2 regions of the Holdemania sp. 1001095H_141210_F2 genome follow, and region 2 is predicted to be linked to the other one. Evidence: a T-box and tRNA genes for the amino acid it is inferred to sense, from the RefSeq annotation. Region 2 holds a T-box; the other holds one or more tRNA genes.

Region 1 (9,374 bases), on a different contig from region 2:
ACTGCGGCAGAAATGGGAATTAACGGAAAGCGATGAGAAAGTCTTAGATGATTTAAACGAAGCGAAAGTGAATCAGATCGTCCAAGTTTTGAATAGAATAAATACCTCGGAAGACCTCCATCATCAGCTTAAAAAACTTTCTGATTCAAAGCATGAAGCTGAGAACATAACTCAGCTGTTCTATACTCATGACTAAGTGGATCTGGACTTCGAAGGATCGGATTCAGGATAACGTGAAGTTGGGAAAAAGTTCGTTAGAGTCAAATCATGGAGATGAAAATGGAAAGGATAGAATCGGATGACGAGCAGGAGTCACAACTCACAATTCCAACTATGAAAAACCCCCTCGATTCGAAGATCAGAGAGGGTTTAAGAAACTGATTTTAAGCTGTGGTGGAATATCAGGGACACTTTTTTAAAGACAGACGCTGTGCGATAACCATTTTTGCAGAGCTACCATATCCTGGCGGAACTGCGCCGGCTGATCCTCTTTGACAAATTCCAGAATCAGCGGAATTTCGCGGGGAATGAAAGTCAGCCAGTGCTTCCAGGCTGCTTCCTGAGCTGCGAGCGGCAGCCGCGTGTTGTCGGGCAACCAGCTGAACACATGGACGCGCGTCAGCCAGGGCAGGATCGCCTCTAATTCCCGACTGTTTTCTTCCACGGTGAGCTCGGGATTAGGCTGCCAGTAGGTCTTGCAATTTGAGCGGTTAACGGCCTTAAGCAGCTTCACGGCGGAAGCGCTGTTATCCGTCAGCGATTTGCGATGATATTCAAACGCGACGTCTATCTCAACTTTGGCCGCCAGTTCGCAGCATCGCTGCGTTTCCGCAACAGCCCGCTGGAAAAAATCGTCGTCGGCTTGCGCGGAGGCTGTGCGCCCGGCCCAGATCCGCACACACGGCGCTCCCAGCTTAACGGCCGTATCAAGATAAGCCTGAAAATCAATGTCCGGATTAAGACCTTGATTCAGTTTGTAATAACTGCCATAAGAGAACACCGCCAGCTGGTTTTGACGGCAGGCTTCCGCAGCTCTGGCTGCCAGATCCAGCCGATTTGCGGGCACGTGGACGTCGCTGCCCCATTCGATTCCGGTACAGCCGGTTTCCCTAGCCAGCGTGATGATCTGATCGGCGGTCAGCTGACGGAAGGTGACTGAGGTCAGCCCGACCGGCCTCATGAATGCTTCTCCTGTTTGCCATACCGCAGCGAGATGAGCTTGCGTTTTACCCGACGGCGGAAGCGATCCGCCTTTTTCCAGCGGGCAGTGCGCGCCGGCTTGCGGATATAGTCGAATTCGCCGATCCGTTCCGTATAAACGGAACCAAACGAACGCTTGTAATCATACAATCCATAATGCGGATCAGACTTGTCCGTCACTCCGGAGAATCCGCACATGTCGTAATGCAGGACGCCGTGGTTTTTCATGTCTTCGACGGCGAACCGGTGCAGGTTATCCACGGCCTTGATAAAGTTGAAATCCTTGTGGTTATAGGTGTAAAGATCCCAGGATTGCGCGCCGAATCGCAGGAACAATCCGGCGGCAATCGCCGGATTTGCGCCGTATTGCGCTTTTAGCGCAGCGGCTTTTTCTTTTTCTTTTAACTTGGACTGCAGCGCTTCGGGGTCTTTGTGATATTTACCGCTGTCAATTTCCTGCTGGATACCGTTGATCATCTGATCAAGGTCAATTTCAGTGACATACAGTACGGCGTGATCGCCAAAGGCATCCAACAGCGCTTCAAAGAAGGACTGCGGATGCGGCTTAAAGCCCTGAATCTGGGAAAGCTGCCGTTCAAATTCGCACAGCTGCGGCAAATCGTCTTTGGTACCTAAGCGGGTTGTCACGCCGATCACGGCATGCCGGCGCAGACTGTTCTGGCGCGCCTTGGAAAAATGCCTGACGATTTCTTCGATGGAAGGCGTCAGGTCGATAATCAGCGTGTAGCGGTTGACCCAGCTGCCATTGTAGGCATAGCCGTATCCCTTATGCACAAACCCCAGCGATGTCAGCAGTGCTGTTATTACTTCGTGATTTTCACCGCCTTCGATCGGATTGCCCTTGATATCCCGCTCCATCCGCAAGACGTTCGGATCCACCCGCAGAAAGTCCACTTTGGCGTTTTCCGCCAGCTGAATCAATCCCCGCAGGCATTGTTCGCACAGTTGGGGATCGTCATAATTCAGGCAAGGTCCCCAGGGAACATAATAGTAGTGAATACCTGGCGACTTCCGCTCCAGAATCATCGCTGTGCCTTTCAGCTGTGCCTGCTCGTAGAAGCCGATAAAATGCGGCTGATCCTGCTTCTGCAGCTTCGCCCACAGCGAAGTTTTCATGTAATGTCCGTAGGGATGAGCGCTGACAAAGGCGTCCAGCTGCACATCTGAAATTTGTTTACAGGTGATCAATGCGATTCCCTCCTTAACCATTGCCGGCGTAATTCCTTAACCTTGGGCAAAAGCTGGGTCCAGATCGGATACAGCAGCGGCTTGCATGGCAGACTGAATTCGCCGAGATAGACGTCGATTTCAGGTGAAAACGACGACTTGAAGATGAACAGCCCGTCGTCCAGCGTGCCTTCCACGCCGCCGAAGTTAAACCGCGTGCAGCCTTGTTCAAAGGCCCATTGAATGCCGCGGCAGCGCAGTGCGTAAGCAGCCAGATAGCGGCGGTATTTCTCGTTTAAGCCGGAATACAACAGCTCGCAGGTCGTGCCGTCGTGAACTAACAACAACGCACTGACCAAAATGTCGCGGCCGTCTTCCTGAGCCTGCTGGCGCAGCCTGAGCTTTTCAGCGTCGAGATCGGCAATTTGTTTTTCCAGCTGTACGCGTTTTTTATTCGCTTTTTCGTCCAGCTCGTTTCGATGCTGACAAAGACCGCGTTGCTTTTCTTCGACCAGTGCCAGCGCATGATCATAATCCAGATGAGCGGCCAGAATGCAGGCATGATCGCCGAAGTTTTCCATGATCGTGCGGAAATAATCCTCATTGCGCAGGTGGATATTTTTACGCTGTTCCGTATATTTGATCATTTCGGCTAATTCGTGGACATGCTCAATCCCCCAAATTTCGATCTGAATGCCTTTGGCAAAACTGTTATGAATTTTCTCACGGGTCTTCTTCGGAAAGCAGGCTTCCCAGTTTTCCTGATGGGAAAAGCAAAGCTGAAAGCGCGGCTGCACCGTTTCGCTGATCAGCTTCGTATAGCCCGCAAAATGGGTTTTTGCCTTCGCCAGCTGTTGCGGAATCGGACTGCGGGCGTTCCAGGCGGCTTCTTTTTGATCCAAGTCAAAGCTGCCGATGATGAGATAGGGATCAAATTTGCATTCCACCGCACCCTGCTTCGCGCAGAAACGCCGGATCGCAGTTAAGAAGAACGCAGTCTGTTGGGGATCATCGTAGTCCATGATCGGTCCGCGGGGAATATAGGCCAGCTTCATGCCCAGCGGCAGTTTGCGGAACAGAATCATCGCTGCTCCGCACAGCTGCCCGTCGCAGGTCATGCCGACAAATTTTGAAGTCCATTCCTTCTTGACGTTGGCCCAGGCTTCAGTCTGATATATATTATTGCATCGGCTGGCACGGGTGAAATCGTCCAGCTGCTTCCCTGTAATTGACTCGCAAAACTGCAAATTCATAATGAGTTCGCCTCCAATGCTTTATTATAGCATACCCGCCCTTAACTTTCTCCAGTCGTTTTAAAATCCCGGCCAGGATCCATCCTGATCAGGGGAGAAAAAGGGAAAAAGGGGAGGCTGCAGGATGTTCCTTTTTTGACATTTTCAGTAAAAAAAGGGTTGCGGTTTTTAAGGATCAATGGTAATATATTAAAGCACCGGACGCTTAGCTCAGTTGGGAGAGCACTTCCTTGACGTGGAAGGGGTCAGGGGTTCGAGTCCCTTAGCGTCCACCATGATTAATCAGTAAAGCTGTCATCAAGACAGCTTTTTTCGTCTTTCTCCTTTCCCTTTCTCCGCTTGAGGAAACCGTGCCGTGAGCGACACAGCCGGCATAAGGAAGAGACAGGAAGACCCAAGTGCTTAAAACCGGAGGGTTTCAGGATGTTGATTTTAATAAACAATCTTGTGATATAATACACATAAAGCTTGTTTTGGAAATAAAGGAAAAAAACTGTGGAGGGAGTATGGCTTACAAGATTGGAGAAGTTGCGAAACTTTTGGGAATTTCTTCTGAAACCGTCCGTTATTATGAGCGGGAAGGCGTGATTCAATCGCAGAAAATTGATCAGGGAAGCGGCTACCGGTACTATGAAGCGCTGGATATCAATGCTTTGATGCGGGTTCGGATGTACCGTAATTATGGTTTTACCTTACAGGAAGCGAAGGAAATGTTGAACTTTTGCACCTTGGAGGACATCGCTAAACGATTGGAGGATAAAAAGCGGGAGCTGCAGGCGGCGGTGGATTGGAACAAACGGCTGTTGGCGTGCGCTGATCGGATGATTAACATTCATCGCTCCGCTTCGGAGATGCTTTGGAAATGCCAGATTGAAGAAAGTCCCGCGATGTACCGGTTTTGTTATCAGATTCAGGATCAGCTGATCGGTGATCCTGAAATACAAAAGCGCGTCCAGACATGGACGGAAAAGATGCCGGTTGTGATGCCAACGCCTTTATTTGCGAAGGACGATATTCTTGCAGGGAATAAGAACTTTGCGTTAGGGCTGTGCGTTATGGAGGAAGACGCTGATTTTCTGCGTTTGGATCCTCAGGCGAGGGGGATGGAATACGTTCCTTCCCAACGATGTATTTATACGGCAATTTCTGCTCAGGCTGGCGAACTGCTGCACTGCGGTTTATTTCAGCATGTTCTGCAATACATGGACGCACATCAGCTGGAATTGGCCGGCGACGCAATCGGACGCACGGTTTCCACGCTTCATCGAAGTACGACACAGGAGCGGATTCATCAGGTCTGGCTGCCCTTTTCAAAGAAAACATCAGATTTCAGCAGCGGGGGATTGACTCTAAAGGCCCTTTAACGTGTACTCTGATAGCAGGGAAAGATAACGCTTTCACACAGGGAGGGTAAGATGAGAAAATCAAATCTTAAGAGAATCGTTGTTTTGTTTCTCAGCGTGCTGCTGGCAGTTGGACTGACCGGCTGCACAGCGGCACCGAGCAATAATCCGAAGGGAACGGATGTCGGCTACACGTCCGGCACCTACACAGGGACAGGCGCCGGGCGCAATGGCGAGCTGAAAGTCGAGGTCACATTCACAGACAAAGAAATTACGAAAATCGAAGTCATTGAACATTCGGAAACCGAAGGAATTTCCGACTTGCCGCTGCAGCGGATTCCGGAAGAAATCGTGAAGAATCAGTCGCTGGCAGTCGATGCCGTTGCGACAGCGACCTTGACCAGCAACGCGATCATCGAAGCGGTCGCTGATGCAGTTACCCAGGCCGGCGGGGACGCGGAAGCACTGAAAAATGTGAAAGTCGAAGAGGAAACAGCCGGAGATTTAGTCCAGCGGGAAGCGGACGTCATCGTTTTAGGCGGCGGCGGAGCCGGTGTTGCGGCTGCGTACGCGGCGGCTGAAAATGGTGCATCGGTTATCGTTGTGGAAAAAACGGCGGCTCTGGGCGGCAATACGATGCGTTCCGGCGGCTATTTCAATGCGGTTGTTCCTGAAAATCAACAGACGCAGGTCATGACGGCAGGGCAGATCAAATCGGTTGAGGAATACTGCACGATGGAGCCGAAGGATGACATAATGAAGAACTGGCAGGAAAAACTGACCGCGGAATTTGACGAGTATAAGAAGTCTGGCGCGGAACATTTGTTTGATTCAGTCTATTTGCATATGCTTCAGACCTATGTCGACGGTGATTATGTCGGCAATCCGGTACTGATTCAGTCAATGTGCGAAAAAGCGCCGCAGACCTATGCCTGGATGCGGGATATGGGCTTTGACTGGAAACCGAAGTCAATCGTGATCGTTGGTTCGTTATGGCCGCGTGCGAACATGTCTCAAACCTATAAAAGCGGCATCGGTTTTATCGAAGTGCTGAAAAATGATGCGGAAAAGAAAAATTTCCCGATCGAATATGATCTGGAAGTCAGGGCTGAGGAATTGATTATGGAAGACGGCCGGGTGATCGGCGTCCGCGCGGTGTCCGCAAATGGAACACCTTATGAATACAAGGCCGGCAAAGGGGTTGTTCTGGCAACCGGAGGGTTTGGCGCGAATGTGGAAATGCGCGTGAAGTATAACAGCATCTGGGCTGATTTGGGGCCGACAGTTCCGACGACCAACAGTCCGGCGATTACCGGCGACGGGATTGTGATGGCGCAGGCTGTGGGCGCGAATCTGGTCGGTATGGATAAGATTCAGCTTTTGATCGCCGATCCGAAGACTGGCGAAACCTCAACCAATGTCGGCGATACGACGAGTATGTATGTCAATCAGGAAGGGCATCGGTTTGTTAACGAGTCAGAACGCCGCGACGTTTTATGCGCTTCAACGTTGGAACAGACCAACGGGATGATGTATATTATCAGCAGCTATCAAAACAGCCGTTTAGATGAGAACTATGTCAATACCTACGGCATTCATGTCGATGATTTGATCGAACGCGGAGCGGTTTACAAGGCGGATACGATTGAGGAACTGGCGGAACAGATCGGGATGGATCCCGCAACCCTGCGGAAAACGGTCGATGATTACAACGCCGCGATCGACGCGGGCTATGATGAGCTGACCGGCCGTACAGTCTTTAACGAAACCGCAAAGATCGAAGATCACGGGCCTTACTTCGCCAATCCGCGGACGCCGGCGGTCCACCACACGATGGGCGGGGTGGAAGTTGATCTTGACGCGCACGTCTTAGACGCTAGCGGAAACCAGATTCCGGGCTTCTATGCAGCGGGTGAAGTGACCGGCGGTTTCCATGGCGGCAACCGTTTGGGCGGCAACGCAATTTCCGAAGCGATCACGACGGGCCGAGTGGCAGGCAACAGCGTCGTATTGGATCAATAAGCGGGAAGCCCGGAATTTGTTTAAACAAATTTCGTGTAAATTCAAATAAGTGTACTCAAGAACAGAACAAAAGAATAACCGGAACGAAGGGCGCATTGATCAATGCGTTCTTTTGTCTGATATTGGGATAACCTTTCGCCGGCTCAGGCTTATGCTGAAATGAGTGCGGCTACGATGCAGGAATATTCAGTATTCCTTATTATTCCCATCCCTGCAGAAGCTCGGCAAGCCACTGCAGGCACTGACTTTTTTTCACATATTTGTGCTTTTCGTCATAGTAATTGATCAAAAGCGTCAGATAGAAACGTTTCTGATTCAGATCAAGACAGCTTCGGCCATGTTTTAACAAGGTGATCAACAGCTTATCCCGATGCGGATCCTGATCGCCGACAGCATTCATGACTCGTATCAGATCCTGAAATGGCTGAGAACGAAATTCCTTCGCCGACGCCAAACGTTTCATGCCTGCGATATTCCCGGTTTTATAATGCAGAAAACATCGCAGAAAATCCATTTCATCATTCGAATCGGAAACATCGGCGAAACGTGAAAGAAACGCACCGGCTTTTTCGTAGTGCCGATGGTTAACACAGCACCAGCACAGCGTACAGAGAATGGCGGAACGCATTCCGGGCGTCAGATTCAACATTTTGCTTTCCAGAATTGACGTCAATATTGCGGCTGGCCGATCAAACTCCTGCAGGGAGAGAATCGCCGCGCTTTGAATATGACAAGAGATAAGAAACGGATAACAGTTTGTCTGCGTAAACAGGCGGGAAGCCGCGTCGCAATGTTCGCGGGCAAGCAAGATTTTCCCTTTTTTTGAATAAAAAAGGGAAGTGTAGTAATGCCCCAATGCGCCCATCAGAGAAGTTGGATTGCGTTTCAGGCATTGCTTGAAATGTGTTTCTGCTTCCGATAAATCCTGCTTTAGCGCGCTGATCCCGCAGACAAGCTCAAACAGGGCGCTTTGCGCCTCATCAAAGCGATCCTGCACGCTGATTAACAGGTGCTTCTGCTGAACCATCTGGCGCAGGTTTTTCGTCATGAGTGCATAAACAAAAAAGGCCAGATGATAATCGAGGGCCAGAGGCGAATTGAGATACCGTTTCCGGATTCGGCGTAAAGCCGGCGCCTGTTTCTGCGCCGCCTCCAAATCCAGAAGCAATGCATTGCGGACAAAATGTTCCAACTTTTGCTTCGCCGGGATCAGCCAGGCTTGATCTATCGTATAATCCAAATCCAGCGCTTTCGCCAGCAGCTGCAGAATCTGCGGATCTGGCTGTGCTTTTCCTGTTTCAATCTGACTTAAATAGCTGGCGGAAATGTGGCATTGATATGCCAGAGCCGTCAGTTTTATCGCTTGGTCCATCCGATTGATCCGAATGATAGTTCCGGGAATTTGCATGTAAATTCAGCTCTCTTTCCTTTTTAAAACGCCATTTTCAATGAACCTTTGACGCTGATTTTTAACGGTAATTTAATGAACAGCTTCAGGTTGCGGTTCACTCTCAGTCCCGTATAATGAAATCGGCGGCCGGCGGGGAGCGATAAAAGGAAAGCAAAAGGTAAAAATTCAGAAAATTTCATTACCCTCAAAGCTTTGACCCATTTTATCAGAGCTTAACGATGGAAATGAACGGATTGGAAGAAAGCAAAAGCAGCGTACAGGTTGGAACCGGCAAGGCAGAAATAAAAACCAGTGCGGGCAGCACGGTTGGAAAAGTTCGGACTGACAGGGGTGAAATGTCAGCGTGATGAAGCGGGAGAAAAGCGTTACTGTTTTTTCTTTTCGTAAGCTTCGTAGACGGCCAGTTTTTCTTTTGTGGCTGCAATGACTTCCGTCAGATTTTCAAGAATGGTCTGTTCGCGGAACAACAATTCCGTCATTTCCAGCCGATCCTCCTCGCCGTAACCGCCATATTTTAAATCGTTGGTCAGATTTTCGATCGACCTTTCTTTTTTGCCGACCTGTTTGGAGATCAGGCTTAGAAAATCAGTGAGATCAGCGCTGGTAAAATCGCCGATCCCGACGATCTCATTTAACAGCGTGTAGGCTTCTTCAGCATTGGTTGCCGCGGTGACTAACATATTTTATCTCCTTTATTAATTGACTTAAATCGAATAAATTTAAGTATAAAGCAAATATTGCCTTTTATTTCATTATAATCGTTTTCGCATCCGGTTACAATATCATCAGAACATGAAAACGATTTTTGCGAGGTAGTTATGAGCGATGAAAAGAAGGATTGTGTCGATTATCAGCGGCTGGGGCAGCGGGTCCGGCGGGCGCGGATAAGATTAAATCTGACACAGGAGGTCCTGGCTGAAAAAGTCGGCGTATCCATTCCGACGATCAGCCATATTG
Region 2 (9,374 bases):
ATCGGCGAATGGCTGGAAAACGAAAACCCTTCCTTATTTAATCTGTGCGAGCAGGTGTTGATCCGCGAGGCGTATCTGGCGCTGCCGCTGGGCTTTGAAGAAGCGGAGGGCATATCGCTTGCGGCCAGCTGCGTTCATCTCGTATACTGCAGTATGCATGATGAGGAGGGCTGGCGTCAGTTCGCGTCCCGGCATCAGCTTGAAAATGTCAATTTATTCGATTTAAAAAGCCAATTTATTTGAAATTCAGATAACTTTTGTTATAATAGAAAGGCTAGACATAAGGAGGACAAAGAAGTTTATGTCAACTTGGACACTAAAAGAAAAATCAACAGGCGAACTGAAAGTCACCATTGAGGGTGAAAACTGGAAAACGGCTCAGAAAAAAGCTTTTAATAAATTAGCGAAAGAACTGGAAATCCCGGGTTTCAGAAAGGGTTCTGTCCCAGCTGCCATGGCGAAAAAATATGTTCCGGCTCAGAAGATTATGCTGGAAGCCGTCGAGCATTGCGCGCAGGGTCTGCTGGACGCGGGCATCGAAGAGCACAAACTGTGGCCGATCTCCCGGCCGGAGCTGAACGTTGAGGAAATCAGCGAGGAAGCCGCGACGATGAGCTTTACGTTCGCGATCAAGCCGGAAGTCAAGCTGGGCGAATATAAAGGTTTAGCTTACGAAGTAGAAGAAACTTCAGTCAGCGAGGAAGAAGTGGAAGCGGAACTGAAGCGGATCCAGGAAAACTTCGCCGAGCTGGAAGTGAAGGAAGACGGCGAAGTCGAAAACGGCGACACCGCGGTCATCGACTTTGAAGGTTTCAAGGACGGCGTTGCGTTTGAAGGCGGCAAGGGCGAAAACTATCCGCTGGAGATCGGTTCCAACAGCTTCATCCCGGGCTTTGAAGAACAGCTCATCGGTATGAAGAAGGAAGAAACGAAGGACATCAACGTCACGTTCCCGGAAAACTATCAGGCTGCTGAGCTGGCTGGACAGCCGGTTGTCTTCAAGGTTACGGTTCACGAAATCAAAGCGAAGGTGCTGCCGGAGCTGAACGACGATCTCGCGAAGGACGTCAACGCTCCGGATGTGGAAACCATGGACGACTTAAAAGCGCTGATCCGCAAGAACCAGGAAGAACAGAAGCGGCAGAACGCGGAAAACGAAGCGACCAACAAGCTGATCAGCACGGTCGTCGACGCCTGCGAAGTGGAAATTCCGGAAGTCATGATCAAGAATGAAACGGACGATATGATTCAGGATTACGCCAACCGTCTGCAGCAGCAGGGTATTTCCTTAACGCAGTTCTTCCAGATCACCGGGCAGAGCGAGGAAACGCTGCGCGAACAGATGGCGAAGGACGCTGAAAGCAAAGTCAAGCTGCGCTTAGTTCTGGACGCGATTGCGACGCAGGAAAATCTGGAAGTCGGCGAGGAAGATATTGATACGGAATACGGCCTGATCGCCTCTCAGTACAATATGGAAAAAGAGAAGGTCAAGGAACTGATTCCGGCGTCTTCGATCTCCTACGACGTCCGGCTGCGCAAGGCGCTGGACCTGATTAAGGATTCCACCAACAAATAAGACGCTTCGCGTCTTTTTTGACCTTTATAACACGTACTATTTCAGACAAGGAGGGTGTCAATGAACAACGAAAAAATGGAAATCAGTGTTCCGGTCATCGCTACACGAGGAATCATTGTTTTTCCCCAGCAGGACATCATGATTGAGGTCGGCCGGGAAAAGAGCATTCGTGCCGTTGAGGAAGCAGAAGAAAAGTTCGATGGTCATGTCTGGCTCGTCTGCCAGAAAGACATCATGGTTGACAATCCTGCTCCTTCAGATCTCTACACCTTTGGCACGCTGTGCCGGATCAAAAACATTCGCCGTAAAGAAGGCTTTATGCGGATTACCTTCAGCGGCCTGGAACGGGCAAAGCTTGTTTCGATTCAGGACGAGGACAAAATGTTTATGGCGACGGTGCTGCCGGTCGCGGATGAAGCCGGCGATAATCTCGAAGAGATGGCTTTGATCCGCCGGGTGGCCAAGGAATTCGAAAACATCGCATCCAGCGCCAACAATTTCCCGCCGGAGATCATCGCGCAGCTGACCAAGGGCGTTTCCGCCCCGACGCTGTCCGATCAGTTCGCGCAGTATTTCCCGCTGCCTTTGGAAAAGAAGCAGGTGCTGCTGGAAACGTTGAATGTCAACGAACGGCTGATGATGATCATCCAGGAGCTGGAAAAAGAAAAGCAGCTGTCCGACATTGAAAACAACATCAATGAAAAAGTCAAGGAGCGGATCGACGAATCGCAAAAGGAATATTATCTGCGCGAGAAGCTCCGCGCGATTAAAGAAGAACTGGGCGATGTGTCCAATCAGAGCGACGATTCCGAGGAACTGCGCCGGATGATCGAGGAAAACCCGTATCCGGAAGCGATCAAGGAAAAGGCCCGGGAAGAACTGGCGCGGTATGAAATGCTGCCGGGGGCATCCGGGGAAGCCGGGGTTGTGCGGACTTATCTCGACTGGCTCTTAGGCGTGCCGTGGTGGCAGGAAACCGAAGATAACGAAGACCTCAAGCTGGTGCAGCAGCGCCTGGATGAGGATCATTTCGGTTTGGAAAAGGTCAAAGACCGGATCATGGAATATCTGGCTGTCAAACAGATGACTCATTCGCTGAACGCGCCGATTCTGTGTCTGGTCGGGCCGCCGGGCGTCGGCAAGACGTCGCTGGCGAAGTCCGTGGCCAGAGCGCTGGATCGGAAGTTTGTCAAGGCATCGCTGGGCGGCGTGCGCGATGAAGCTGAAATCCGCGGTCACCGCCGGACGTATTTAGGCTCGCTGCCGGGCCGGATCATCCAGGGGATGAAGAAGGCCGGCGTCGTCAATCCGGTGTTCCTGATCGACGAAATCGACAAGATGGCCAGCGATTACAAGGGCGATCCGTCCAGCGCGATGCTGGAAGTGCTGGATCCGGAACAGAACAAGCTGTTCTCCGATAACTATCTGGAAGAACCGTACGATCTGTCGAAGGTCATGTTTATCGCGACGGCCAACACGCTCGACACAATTCCGGCGGCGCTGCGCGACCGTTTGGAAATCATCGAGCTGTCCTCATACACCGAGGTGGAAAAGGTCAGCATCGCTAAGGAACATCTGATTCCGAAGCAGGCTGAAATCAACGGCCTGAAGCCGAGTCAGTTTAAATTGGGCGAAGAAGAGCTGATTTATCTGATCCGTCATTACACCCGGGAAGCCGGCGTGCGTCAGCTGGAGCGGGTGATTGCTTCGCTGTGCCGCAAGAGCGTCCTGGCGATCATGAAGGATGGCAAGCGTTCGGTCAAGATCACGAAGAAGCTGATCGTGGAATGGCTGGGCAAAGAAAAATTTGAATACGGCGTCAAGGAGAAAAAAGATCAGATCGGCGTGGTAACCGGTCTGGCCTATACGTCCTTCGGCGGCGATATTCTGCCGGTTGAGGTAACTTACTTCGACGGGAAGGGCAAACTCATCGTTACCGGTCAGCTGGGCGACGTCATGAAGGAATCGACGGAAATCGCGCTGGACTATGTCAAAAGCAAAGCCGTCGAATTCAAGATTGATCCGGCTTTCTTCGATAAACACGATATCCACATCCATTGTCCGGAAGGCGCAGTGCCGAAGGATGGGCCGAGCGCCGGCGTCACGCTGACTACGGCACTGGTTTCCGCGATCACCCGGATGCCGGTTCATGCGAATCTGGCGATGACGGGTGAAGTCACGCTGCGCGGCAACGTGCTGCCGATCGGCGGTCTGCGTGAGAAATCGCTGGCGGCACACCGCAGCGGCATCTCGACGGTCATCATTCCGAAGAATAACGTCAAGGATCTTGACGAAGTTCCGGAAATTGTTAAGAATGACATTCATTTCATTCCGGTCGAAACGGTCGACCAGGTTATCCAGGAAGCGCTGGTTCGCTAAATGGAGATCAGGGAAGCCGAGCTTGTCGTCAGCGCGCCGTCCAAGGCACACTGGCCTGAAAGCGAACTGCCGGAGATCGTGCTGGCCGGCCGCAGCAACGTCGGCAAGTCCTCGCTGATCAACACGCTGTGCGGCCGCAAGGCGCTGGCCTATGTCGGCAACACCCCGGGCAAGACACGGTTGTTGAATTTCTTTGATATTGATCACCGCTTCATGTTCGTCGATGTGCCGGGCTATGGGTTTGCCAACGCGTCCAAGCAGATGCTGATCCAGTTCGGCGAGATGATGGAGGACTATTTCTCCAGCCGTTCACAGCTAAAAGGTCTGATTCTCTTAGTCGATATGCGGCACGCGCCGACGGAGGATGATATCACGATGGCGGACTACGCCCGTTATTATGAAATTCCGTTTGTGGTTGCCGCGACGAAACTGGACAAAGTGCCGCGCTCTCAGCAAAGCAAACAGATCAACGTTATCGCCAAGGCTCTGGCCTGTGCGCCGGAAGCGATCATTCCGTTCTCTTCCATCACGAAGCAGGGCCGGGAAGAACTGCTGGAAGCGATTGACGCCTTATTCAATCCAGAAGAGCCTGAATCCGAGTGATTCGGGCTTTTTTCATATTTTCCTCGGTTTGGCATACACTGAAATTGAAGCAGGAATGCTGGGGAGGAACCATAGATGAAACCAATGAAAATTGAGAAACGACTGGAGCTCAGCCGTCCGGTCGATCAAATTCTGCAATGCCAGATCACCAACGAGATTCAATATCATACTGAAGCCGACGGGATCCGGGCTTTAGGCTCCTTATGGGTCAAGGGGCAGGCGGCCGATGAACAGGGCGCTTATCCGCTGAACGAAGAAATCACGCTGGACGTTCTGGCGCCCTTGGATAAGCTGCAGGAACCGTCACAATTCCGGATCCGGCTGCATCATTACGACGCCCGGATCGAAGCCCGCGGGATGATTGTGACAATCTATCTGAATGTATACGGCATGAAAGAGGAAAGGGCAACCGCAATTCTGGAAACTCAGCCGGAGAAACGAGAGTCGGAGCCAACCCCGCTGCCGGAGATTACACAGCCAGCGGCGGAACCCACAGCGCTGACTCCGTCGGTCACTGAAGAGCCGGCTGCCGCTGCAGCACCGATCCTTCCGGCTGCGGCATCTGTGCAGGAGGAAAAAGCGCTGGCTGCGGAAGGGCCGGCTGTCAAAGAAAATACGGTCATGGACGAAGAAACGAACGATCCGGCGGAAGCGGCCGTCAACGAGGACGTCGGAGAAATCGAAGATTTGTTTGACGACGCGGAGAATGTCATCGTGACCAGCCGGTACATGCTGGCACAGATCAACGATACCTATGCTTCGATTGCCCAACGCTACGGGGTGAATGAAAAGCAGTTGATCGCCGTCAATCACAACAAGCCGCTGGAGGAAAAGACGCTGATCCTGCTGCCGCTGTAAGTGGCCAATCTGCAAGCTGTCAATCATGGTTGTAAGGAGGACTGGACACAGTCCTTTTTTTCTGGATTTGAGTAATATCAGAACAAAACCGGAGTTATCTGTCTTTTTAACAAGAACGAAAAGAAGGAAATAGCTTGCGATTCAGCTGAAATTCAGATACAGTGAAGTAAACAAGGTAAGGGAGGGGTATTGAATGAAAAAAACAGCGGTCATGATCTACCGGGCGTTTTGCATGCAGGAGATCAGCTGCCTGACCGATTGGTTAGTCGGATTGGGCAAACCGATGATCGTCTGCGCGGCGGATCATCAACCGGTGAAAACGGAAGAAGGCTTTACCGTGCTGCCGGAGTTCAGCTACGATGAAGTCAACCTTGACGAGATCGACTGCCTGATTCTTCCGGGAATCAGCGAATTTCCGGAAGTGTTAAAGGATCAGCGCCAGCTGGACTTTTTAGCCCGGTTCAAGGAGCGGCCGGATATTTTGATTGCCGCGATCTCCGTGTCCCCGGTGTTATTAGCGGCGGCGGGGTTGTTAAATGGGATTTGTTACTGCGGTGGATTTTATCAGGAAGTGCTGGACGATCTGCCGTTTATGGAAAAAGAAAATTTCCGCTTTGAGCCGATCGTCGTAGAGGGCAACATCATGACGGCTTTCGGCGGGGCGTTCCGTGAGTTTGCCTTAGCGGTGATGGAGAAACTGGGCTTCGAAGTGCCGGCGGAACCTTTCGGTCCGCTGGCTGAAAACTGGACTAGGGATAAGCTGAACTTCACGATGGAATCGGAGGTTGAAAAAACGTATTGGAAAAACGCGCTGGCGATGCTGAAACGGGAATGTCCGCAGTTTTTTTAAGAAGCGCGGCTGAACTTTTCGTCTATCACTTCGTTGGTTTGCTTTTTCGATGTATTCTAGCTTTTTTTCCTTTCCGGAGATGTCGGAATTCGTTGAAATTCGATTGACAAGCGGAGATCCAATGCCTATAATAAAGCCATCTACGTTGAACGGAAGAAGTAGCGGCTTTGGGAAATCAGAGAGCTCCCGGAAGGTGCAAGGGAGTCAGAAGAAGCAGTGAACAGTCGTCCGGAAGTTGATTTTCTGAATTTTAAGTAGGAAAATCCGAATGCCGTCGTTACTGGTGAAAGCGCATCTTTGATCAAAGATGAAGTAAGGTGGTACCGCGCGTCAAGCGTCCTTGTTGCAGGGCGCTTTTTTTGTTCAACGAAGGAAAATAAAAAAACAGGAGGAAGAACTGATGAAAAAGGAACTGGCCCCGAAATATAACCATCTGGATGTGGAGCAGGGCTATGACAACTGGATCAAAGAAGGCTATTTTACAGCCGGCGACAAAAGCAAGGATCCGTTCTGTATCGTGATCCCGCCGCCGAATGTCACCGGCAAGCTGCACCTGGGGCATGCCTGGGATACGACGCTGCAGGATATCATCGCCCGTTACAAGCGGATGCAGGGCTACGACATGCTTTGGGTTCCGGGCATGGACCACGCCGGCATCGCAACGCAGGCGAAGGTGGATGAACGCCTGAAAAAAGAAGGCGTTTCCCGCTATGATCTGGGCCGTGAGAAATTTCTGGAACGGGCTTGGGACTGGAAGGAAGAATATGCCGGGCATATTCGTCAGCAGTGGGCGAAGATGGGCCTGTCGCTGGACTACACCCGCGAGCGTTTCACACTGGACGAAGGCTTAAGCAAAGCCGTCGCCAAGGTTTTTGTCGACTACTACAACGACGGCCTGATTTATCAGGGCGAGCGGATCATCAACTGGGATCCGGCGGCCAAGACGGCGCTGAGCAACATCGAGGTTATTCATAAGGAAACCGAAGGTGCGATGTATACGTTCAACTACAAGGTCGTTGAAACTGGCGAATGCTTTCAGGTCGCAACGACCCGTCCGGAAACGATGTTCGGCGACGTCTGCGTCGTTGTGCATCCAGACGATGAACGGTTTAAGCATCTGATCGGCCTGCACGCCGTCAATCCGGCGAATGGGGACGAACTGCCGATCATCGGTGACGACTACATCGACATCGAATTCGGAACCGGCGCGATGAAATGTACGCCGGCCCACGATCCAAACGACTTCGCGATCGCCGAACGCCACCATCTGCCGCGGATCATCTGCATGAATCCTGATGCGACGATGAATGAGCGCTGCGGCGAGTTTGAAGGCATGGACCGCTTCGAATGCCGCAAACAGCTGACGGAAAAAATCCGTCAGGAAGGCAATTTGATCAACATCGAGAAACATATCCATCAGGTCGGCTATTCCGAACGGACCGACGTCATCGTTGAGCCGATGCTTTCCAAGCAGTGGTTTGTCCGCATGAAGCCGCTGGCCGAGGATGTTCTGAAGCATCAGGAATTGGCTGAGGAAAAGATCAACTTCTATCCGCCGCGCTTTGAAAAAACCTTCACGCAGTGGCTGGAAAACATTGAGGACTGGTGCATCTCCCGCCAGCTGTGGTGGGGCCATCGGATCCCGGCCTGGTATCATAAGGAAACCGGCGAGATTTACGTCGGCACGGAAGCGCCGCAGGATCTTGAGAACTGGAATCAGGATGAGGATGTTCTGGACACCTGGTTCTCCAGCGCACTGTGGCCGTTCTCGACGCTGGGCTGGCCGGATAAAACGCCGGATCTGGAACGTTATTATCCCAATGACGTACTGGTCACGGGTTATGATATCATTTTCTTCTGGGTCGCCCGGATGGCGTTCCAGGCCCGCTACTTTACAAAGTCCCGGCCGTTTAAGGATGTTCTGATCCACGGCCTGATCCGCGACGCCCAGGGCCGCAAAATGTCGAAATCGCTGGGCAACGGCGTCGATCCGATGGACGTCATCGCCAAGCACGGTGTCGACAGCCTGCGCTTCTTCCTGACGACCAATTCCACGCCGGGTCAGGATATGCGCTACATTGAGGAAAAGCTGGAAGCGTCCTGGAACTTCATCAACAAGATCTGGAATGCGTCCCGTTTCGTCATGATGAATATGCCGGAGGATTTCACGCTCGAGGACATCGACCTCAGCACGCTGTCGATCACCGACACCTGGATTCTCAACCGGTTGAATGAAACGATCGCCTCGGTGACCGCCAACATGGACAAGTATGAGTTCGCGCTGGTCGGCAACGAGCTGTACAGCTTTATCTGGGATGATTTCTGCAGCTGGTATATCGAATTAAGCAAAGCTGGATTGAACAGCGAGGATGCCCAGGTCAAGCGGGCGACCCAGTCGACGCTGATCGTCTGTCTGCGCGCGATCATCCGTCTGCTTCATCCGTTCATGCCGTTTGTCACCGAAGAAATTTACAGCGTCCTGCCGCATACCGAAAAAGCATGCTGCCTGGCGGCCTGGCCGACGCCGGTGGAAGGTCTGGACTTAAGCCATAACGAGGAAGTTGATCAGCTGATCTCCGTTATCAAGACGATCCGTCAGGTTCGCGTCGATTACAATCTGAAGCCGTCCGCGCCGCTGGCGATGACGATCCGGAACGCCCAGAACCAGCCGGTCGCTGTCGACGCTCCGATTGCTTCGATTTATGAGAAGATGTGCAAGGCCAGCTGGAAAGCGGAGCTGGATGGGGAAATGCTCATTCGTCCGATTTTAGGTGGATCTGTATGCATTCCGATGAGCGATGTCGTCGATCTGGAAGAGGAAAAAGCCAAACTCAAAAAAGAAGCCGAGCATCTGAACGCTGAAATCAAGCGTGCGGAAGGTATGCTTTCCAATGAACGCTTTGTCGCCAAGGCTCCGGCTGAGAAAGTCGAAGCGGAACGCAAAAAGCTGGAAACCTATAAGCAGCAGCTGGAAATCGTCCAGACCCGCTTGCAGGAAATTGAGAAATAAACGCTGTCAAAAAAATCTCAGCTTTCATGCAGAATTACCAAGTACCCGGTCCACAGGACCGGGTTTTCTTGTGGACGACCGATTTTAAGGCTCTTTCA

What was found. A T-box is a leader RNA that pairs with one kind of tRNA and senses whether it is charged. The one in region 2 lies ahead of I2G61_RS15475 (valine--tRNA ligase), so its partner is inferred to be a tRNA-Val.
Region 1: it encodes a tRNA-Val, which carries the amino acid that the T-box ahead of I2G61_RS15475 (valine--tRNA ligase) is inferred to sense. The anticodon was not compared.

The regions. Positions count from the first base shown of each region.
Region 1 is NZ_JADNPO010000007.1:124-9,497, forward strand. Features, by position in the region: gene I2G61_RS06105 (hypothetical protein) at 1-196, shown strand, start outside; gene I2G61_RS06110 (sugar phosphate isomerase/epimerase) at 416-1,180, opposite strand; gene I2G61_RS06115 (peptidoglycan bridge formation glycyltransferase FemA/FemB family protein) at 1,177-2,409, opposite strand; gene I2G61_RS06120 (peptidoglycan bridge formation glycyltransferase FemA/FemB family protein) at 2,406-3,641, opposite strand; tRNA gene I2G61_RS06125 (tRNA-Val) at 3,841-3,916, shown strand; gene I2G61_RS06130 (MerR family transcriptional regulator) at 4,148-5,005, shown strand; gene I2G61_RS06135 (FAD-dependent oxidoreductase) at 5,057-7,006, shown strand; gene I2G61_RS06140 (helix-turn-helix domain-containing protein) at 7,206-8,378, opposite strand; gene I2G61_RS06145 (hypothetical protein) at 8,783-9,097, opposite strand; gene I2G61_RS06150 (helix-turn-helix domain-containing protein) at 9,236-9,374, shown strand, end outside.
Region 2 is NZ_JADNPO010000042.1:46-9,419, reverse strand. Features, by position in the region: gene I2G61_RS15505 (hypothetical protein) at 1-243, shown strand, start outside; gene tig (trigger factor) at 302-1,576, shown strand; gene lon (endopeptidase La) at 1,637-3,955, shown strand; gene yihA (ribosome biogenesis GTP-binding protein YihA/YsxC) at 3,956-4,558, shown strand; gene I2G61_RS15485 (LysM peptidoglycan-binding domain-containing protein) at 4,634-5,416, shown strand; gene I2G61_RS15480 (DJ-1/PfpI family protein) at 5,610-6,266, shown strand; T-box leader at 6,403-6,611, shown strand; gene I2G61_RS15475 (valine--tRNA ligase) at 6,667-9,276, shown strand.